2 regions of the Pseudomonas sp. TH04 genome follow, and region 2 is predicted to be linked to the other one. Evidence: predicted binding sites of a transcription regulator. Region 2 holds the regulator's gene; the other holds the start of a gene.
What was found. The regulator FliA, encoded in region 2, starts transcription of late flagellar genes. The targets are predictions, from matches to a motif close to CTAAAGTTTNNNNNNNNNNNGCCGNTAA.
Positions count from the first base shown of each region.

Region 1: a site for FliA is predicted at 1,410-1,437, ahead of JFT85_RS06200 (methyl-accepting chemotaxis protein). Genes of this name have one in related genera too.

Region 1 is NZ_JAEKEA010000001.1:1,425,990-1,429,332, forward strand. Features, by position in the region: gene JFT85_RS06195 (Na+/H+ antiporter family protein) at 1-1,230, opposite strand, end outside; gene JFT85_RS06200 (methyl-accepting chemotaxis protein) at 1,476-3,343, shown strand, end outside.
Region 2 is NZ_JAEKEA010000001.1:5,484,535-5,487,877, reverse strand. Features, by position in the region: gene JFT85_RS24715 (protein phosphatase CheZ) at 1-573, opposite strand, end outside; gene JFT85_RS24710 (chemotaxis response regulator CheY) at 592-966, opposite strand; gene fliA (RNA polymerase sigma factor FliA) at 1,138-1,878, opposite strand; gene fleN (flagellar synthesis regulator FleN) at 1,875-2,708, opposite strand; gene flhF (flagellar biosynthesis protein FlhF) at 2,816-3,343, opposite strand, start outside.

The DNA.
Region 1 (3,343 bases), 4.1 Mb from region 2:
GTGCTGGCCGTCGATGTTCAAGCCGGAGGTCGGGCCGAGCGTTGAGTCTGACGCAGGCGAGCCGGCGTCGCCCAGCGCACCGGCCGTGCCGACAATGCACACAATGGCCAACGGGCTGAAGCCCAGTTGCACACAAAGCGGTACGAAAATCGCGGCAAGAATCGGCACCGTGGAAAACGACGAACCAATGCCCATGGTCACCAGCAGGCCTACCAGCAGCATCAGCAACGCGCCCACCCCACGGCTATGGCCGATGAATGCCGCCGATGTTTCCACCAGCGAACGCACATCACCGGTGGCTTTGAGCACTTCGGCAAACCCCGAAGAGGCGATCATGATGAAGCCGATCATCGCCATCATTTTCATGCCTTCGGTAAACAGGTCGTCGGTCTCACGCCAGCGCACGATGCCCGACACCGAGAAGATCAGGAAGCCGGCCAGGGCACCGATAATCATCGAGTCCAGCCACAGTTGAATAATGAACGCCGAAGCAATCGCCAGCCCGGCCACCAGCAAGGTCAGCGGGTTGTACTGCACCGCGACTTGCTCGACCCGCTCGATTTTTTCCAGGTCGTACACGCGCTTTTTGCGATAGCTGACAAACACCGCCACCAGCAGGCCGACCACCATGCCTAACGCGGGCAGGCCCATGGCGTGGGTGACATTGACCTGGCTGATGTCCACGCCGCTCTTGGCCACATTGGCCAGCAGGATCTGGTTAAGGAAGATATTCCCGAAGCCTACCGGCAGGAACATGTAAGGCGTGATCAGGCCGAAGGTCATCACGCAGGCGATCAGGCGGCGGTCCAGTTGCAGCTTGGTCAACACGTATAACAGCGGCGGCACCAGCAACGGGATAAACGCGATATGGATCGGCAGGATGTTCTGCGACGCAATCGCTACCACCCACAACAGGCCGATCAGCAGCCATTTGACGTGGCTGCCGCCGCTGGCTTCCTGACGATCGACTAATAGCAGCGCCTTGTCCGCCAAGGCATGAGCCAAGCCGGATTTGGCAATCGCCACCGCGAAAGCGCCGAGCAAGGCGTAGGACAGCGCCACGGTCGCACCGCCGCCCAAACCACCGTTGAACGCCTTGAGCGTGGCCTCGATGCCAAGGCCACCGGTCAAGCCACCCACCAGGGCGCCGACAATAATGGCGATGACCACATGCACGCGGGACAGGCTGAGCACCAGCATGGTGCCGACCGCGGCGATGACTGCGTTAATCATGGTTACCTCAAGACAGAAACACAAAAACCAGGCATACCCGCGCCCGGGCGGCCATTGAGGTGGCGCCAGCGTGCAGGCTTTAAGAGGTCTTATTAGAGGGCGCGCACTTTGCAGCAGCCGGGCGCGCATGTCAAAAAACGGCGTCGCTTTTCAGCTTTCAATTGAACGTTTAAACAATAAAGAAAGCCGAAAAGCGGCCGATAGCCTGACTCTCTGTGTTTTCAGGCTAAGGATGCTCCTCGATGTCCCTCAGACAGCTCTCCATACAATGGAAAATCACCCTGCTCGCCGGCCTCTGCCTGCTGGGAATCGTGACCCTGCTGGTGGGTCTGTCGCTGTACCGCATGGAGCAGAGCTCGCAACAGGTCAAGGCCTCCAGCATGCAGATGCTCGACGAGTCCGCCCAGGCCCGCATCGAGGCGCAAGGTGAAGGACAGGCGCTGGGTATTCGCCAGCAATTCATGGATGCCTTCCAGTACGGCCACGGCTTTTCACGCCAGGTGCTGTTTTTGCGCGAACAGGCTGAAAAACGCTTTCTCGACGCCTTCGACACGCGCGAAGACCTGACCCGCCAGGTCAAGGCTGCGCTGCAGGCCAACCCGGACTTGCTCGGTTTGTCGCTGGTGTTCGAAGCCAATGCGCTGGACGGCAAGGATGAGTTGTTCGCCAACCAGGCCGAACTGGGCAGCAACGACAAAGGCCGATTCGCTCTCTACTGGTCGCAGCCGACACCCGGCAAACTGACCTCCATGGCATTGCCCGAAAGCGACATGTCCGACACCAGCACAGGCCCCAGCGGCGAGAAAGCCAACGCCTGGTTCACCTGCCCGCGCACCACCCTGAAACCCTGCGTCATCGAACCGTACTTTTATATGATCGACGGGCAAAACGTGCTGATGACCAGCATCGTCTTCCCGCTGATGGTCAATGGCAAAGTCATCGCCTCGTTGTCGGCGGACATCAACCTCAACAGCCTGCAGGCCGTTAGCCAACAAGCCAGCCAGAAGCTGTATGACGGCCAGACCCAGGTCAGCATCCTCAGCCCCACCGGCTTGCTCGCCGGCTACAGCGCGGACGCCAGCAAACTCAGCCAGCGCCTGGACAAGGTCGACCCCGCCAGCGGTGCGCAATTGATCAATGCCCTGGCCAGCAGCACGCAGACCCGCAGCCTGCGCGCCGACCACCAACTCAAGGTGCTGGCGCCCTTCACACCGATTCCCGGCGGCAAACCGTGGGGTGTGTTGCTGGATGTGCCGGAAAAAGTCCTGGTCGGCCCCGCCGAAGCGCTCAAGACACAGTTGGACGCCGATAACGCCCGTGGCACCTGGCTGGAACTGAGCCTGGGCCTGCTGGCCGCGGTGATTGGCTTGATCCTGGTGTGGCTGATGGCGCGCAGCGTAACCCGACCGATCCTCGGCGTGGCCCGCATGCTGGAAGACATCGCCAGCGGCGAAGGCGACCTGACCCGCCGCCTGGCCTATGACAAAAAGGATGAGCTGGGGCAACTGGCCGGCTGGTTTAACCGCTTCCTGGACAAGCTGCAACCGATTATTGCCCAGGTGAAACGCTCGGTGCAGGACGCCCGTGGCACCGCCGACCAGTCCGCCGCGATTGCCAGCGAAACCAGCGCCGGCATGGAGCAGCAATACCGCCAGGTCGATCAGGTGGCGACCGCTTCCCACGAAATGAGCGCCACCGCCCAGGATGTGGCCCGCAGCGCCGCCCAAGCGGCACAGGCTGCGCGCGACGCCGACCAGGCCACCCGTGAAGGCTTGACCGTGATCGACCGCACCACCACCAACATCGGCCACCTGGCGGCCGATATGAGTACGGCCATGGCCCAGGTCGAAGGCCTGGCCGCCAATAGCGAGAAAATCGGTTCGGTGTTGGAAGTGATTCGCGGCATTGCCGAGCAGACCAATCTGCTGGCGCTCAACGCTGCCATCGAAGCCGCGCGCGCCGGTGAGGCCGGCCGTGGCTTTGCGGTGGTCGCCGACGAGGTCCGCAACCTGGCGCGACGCACCCAGGAGTCGGTAGAAGAAACCCGCCTGGTGATCGAGCATCTGCAAAGCGGCACCACCGAGGTGGTCAGTTCCATGGGCAACAGCTA
Region 2 (3,343 bases):
GGTGACCAATTGGGTCACGCGCTTGATCACCTGACCGGTGAGGTCCTGGTAATCCTGGGCCAGCAGAATGTCATTGAGGTTGCTGGCAACCGTGCGGTTTTCCTCGTCGCTGCGCGACAGAAAAGCGTCGACGCGCCGCGCCAACTCACGAAACTCCTCAGCCCCCACTTCCCGACGCATGAAACGGCCCCAGTCAACGCTGAGGGCCTGCGCTTCGGTCGCCATGCCATTGACCAGGGGCGTGGCGTTTTCCACCAGGTCCATGGTGCGGTTGGCCGCCGCCTCAGTCAGCCTGACCACATAGGACAGGCGTTCGGTGGCATCGGTGATTTGCGAGATTTCTTCGGCCTGGGGCATGTGCGGGTCAATCTGAAAATTGACGATTGCACTGTGCAGCTCGCGTGTGAGCTTGCCCACTTCCTGGTACAGGCCGCGGTCACGGGTCTGGTTAAGCTCATGGATCAACTGCACCGCGTCGCCGAACTGGCCTCTTTCAAGGCTTTCGACCAACTGGTGAGCATGCTTTTTCAGGGTCGACTCAAAGTCAGCCTGCGATGATTCTTTATGCTCCATAGCTCCCCCGTGGTGGCATCAGCCGTGGATGCGTTCGAAGATTTTTTCGATCTTCTCTTTCAAGGCCAACGCAGTGAATGGCTTAACCACGTAACCGTTAACCCCGGCTTGGGCGGCTTCGATGATCTGTTCACGCTTGGCTTCGGCGGTCACCATCAGCACAGGCAGGCTGCGCAGTTTTTCATCGGCGCGCACGTGACGCAGCAAGTCGATGCCGGTCATGCCCGGCATGTTCCAGTCGGTTACCAGAAAGTCGATGCTCCCGCTGTTGAGGATCGGAATCGCCGTCAGGCCGTCATCCGCCTCGACCGTGTTGGTGAACCCAAGGTCACGCAACAGGTTTTTTATGATCCGCCGCATCGTTGAGAAGTCATCAACGATGAGGATTTTCATGTTCTTGTCCAATTCGACCTCCAAGCAGTCTTAAACGCGCCCAGCACCTGGACGCGCCATTTCAATCAACAGGCGTTACACAAAAAGGACTGCCAGGGGTACCACGGAACGAACCCGCGAAAGGCTCTTCACCCTTCGCCTAATTGCGCTGCAGTATCCCCACACTGCCTGTCAGCGCGCGCGCCACTCTCCCAATCGCCCCCGCAAGCGGGCTGCGCACTGGCTATGCAGCTGGCTGACACGCGATTCGCTGACCCCCAGGACCTCACCGATTTCCTTGAGGTTCAGCTCTTCGTCGTAGTACAGCGCCAACACCAGTCGCTCACGCTCAGGCAAATTGGCAATCGCTTCCGCCAACGCACCCTGGAAACGTTCATCTTCCAGGTCGCGCGACGGTTCGAGATGTGCACTCGCGCCGTCCTCGTGCAGCCCTTCGTGTTCGCCGTCCTGCAACAGGTCGTCGAAACTGAACAGGCGGCTGCCCAAGGTATCGTTCAAAATCCCGTAGTAATCGTCGAGACTCAATTGGAGTTCGGCCGCAACTTCATGATCTTTAGCGTCACGACCGGTTTTTGCTTCAATTGCACGAATTGCGTCACTGACCATTCGCGTGTTGCGGTGTACCGAACGCGGCGCCCAATCCCCTTTACGCACTTCATCGAGCATCGCACCACGGATACGGATACCCGCGTACGTCTCGAAACTCGCACCTTTGCTCGCGTCGTATTTGGTCGACACTTCGAGCAGGCCGATCATACCGGCCTGGATAAGGTCTTCAACCTGCACACTGGCAGGCAGGCGCGCCAGCAAGTGATAGGCAATGCGCTTGACCAGGGGCGCATAGCGCTCGATCAATTCGCCCTGGCTGTCACGCGCCGAGTTTTTGTAAAGGTTATAGCCGCTGGCTGTCATAGCACCGGTCCTGCGCTCGTCTGATGCACCAATCGCTCGACGAAAAACTCCAGATGCCCACGCGGGTTGGCGGGCAACGGCCAAGTATCGACCTTCTGGGCAATTGCCTTGAACGCCAATGCGCACTTCGAACGAGGGAATGCTTCATAGACTGCACGCTGCTTTTGCACAGCCTTGCGCACACACTCGTCATAGGGAACTGCGCCGACGTATTGTAAGGCGACATCGAGGAAACGATCCGTGACCTTGGTCAACTTGGCGAACAGGTTTCGCCCTTCCTGCGGGCTTTGGGCCATGTTGGCCAGCACCCGGAAGCGGTTCATGCCGTAGTCACGATTGAGCAGTTTGATCAGGGCGTAGGCGTCGGTGATGGAGGTGGGCTCATCGCAGACCACCAGCAGCACTTCCTGGGCGGCGCGCACGAAGCTGACCACGGACTCGCCGATCCCGGCGGCGGTGTCGATCACCAGCACGTCGAGGTTGTCGCCGATGTCACTGAACGCCTGGATCAAGCCGGCGTGCTGCGCCGGGCTCAGATGCACCATGCTCTGGGTGCCCGAGGCCGCCGGCACGATGCGAATGCCACCGGGGCCTTGCAGCAGCACATCGCGCAGCTCGCAGCGGCCCTCGATCACATCGGCAAGGGTGTGTTTGGGTGTCAGCCCCAGCAGAACGTCGACGTTCGCCAGCCCCAGGTCAGCATCCAGCAGCATGACGCGACGGCCAAGCTCTGCCAGGGCCAGGGACAAATTCACTGACACGTTAGTTTTTCCGACGCCACCTTTGCCGCCGGTCACCGCGATCACCTGTACGGGATGCATGCTGCCCATTTTATTTCTTTACCTTGTCTTGCTTAGACGCAGGCTACATGGCTTGGCCGCGTGAATCGCTTGCAGACCATCGATGTAGATACTTTTCACGGTGTTCATCCTGCCCTTCAACCCACCCGTTTTGCGGGGTTGTGGTAAAGGTCGGCGAACATGTCGGCCATCGCTTCCTCGCTAGGCTCTTCTTGCATTTGCACGCTGACAGCACGGCTGACCAACTGATGACGGCGCGGCAGATGTAAATCATCCGGGATCCGCGGCCCGTCGGTCAGGTAGGCAACCGGTAATTCATGACTGATAGCCAGGCTCAACACTTCACCCAGGCTCGCAGTTTCGTCGAGCTTGGTCAGAATGCAACCCGCCAGGCCGCAACGTTTGTAGCTGTGGTAGGCAGCGGTAAGAACCTGTTTCTGGCTGGTGGTTGCAAGCACCAGGTAATTTTTTGACTTGATGCCACGTCCCGCCAGGCTTTCCAACTGCATGCGCAATGCCGGGTCACTGGCTTGCAGGCCAGCCGTGTCGATCAGCACCACGCGCTTGCGCAGCAACGGGTCGAGCGCATTGGCCAGGGACTGGCCTGCGTCGACGTGGGTCACCGACACGTTGAGGATACGGCCCAGGGTCTTAAGCTGTTCCTG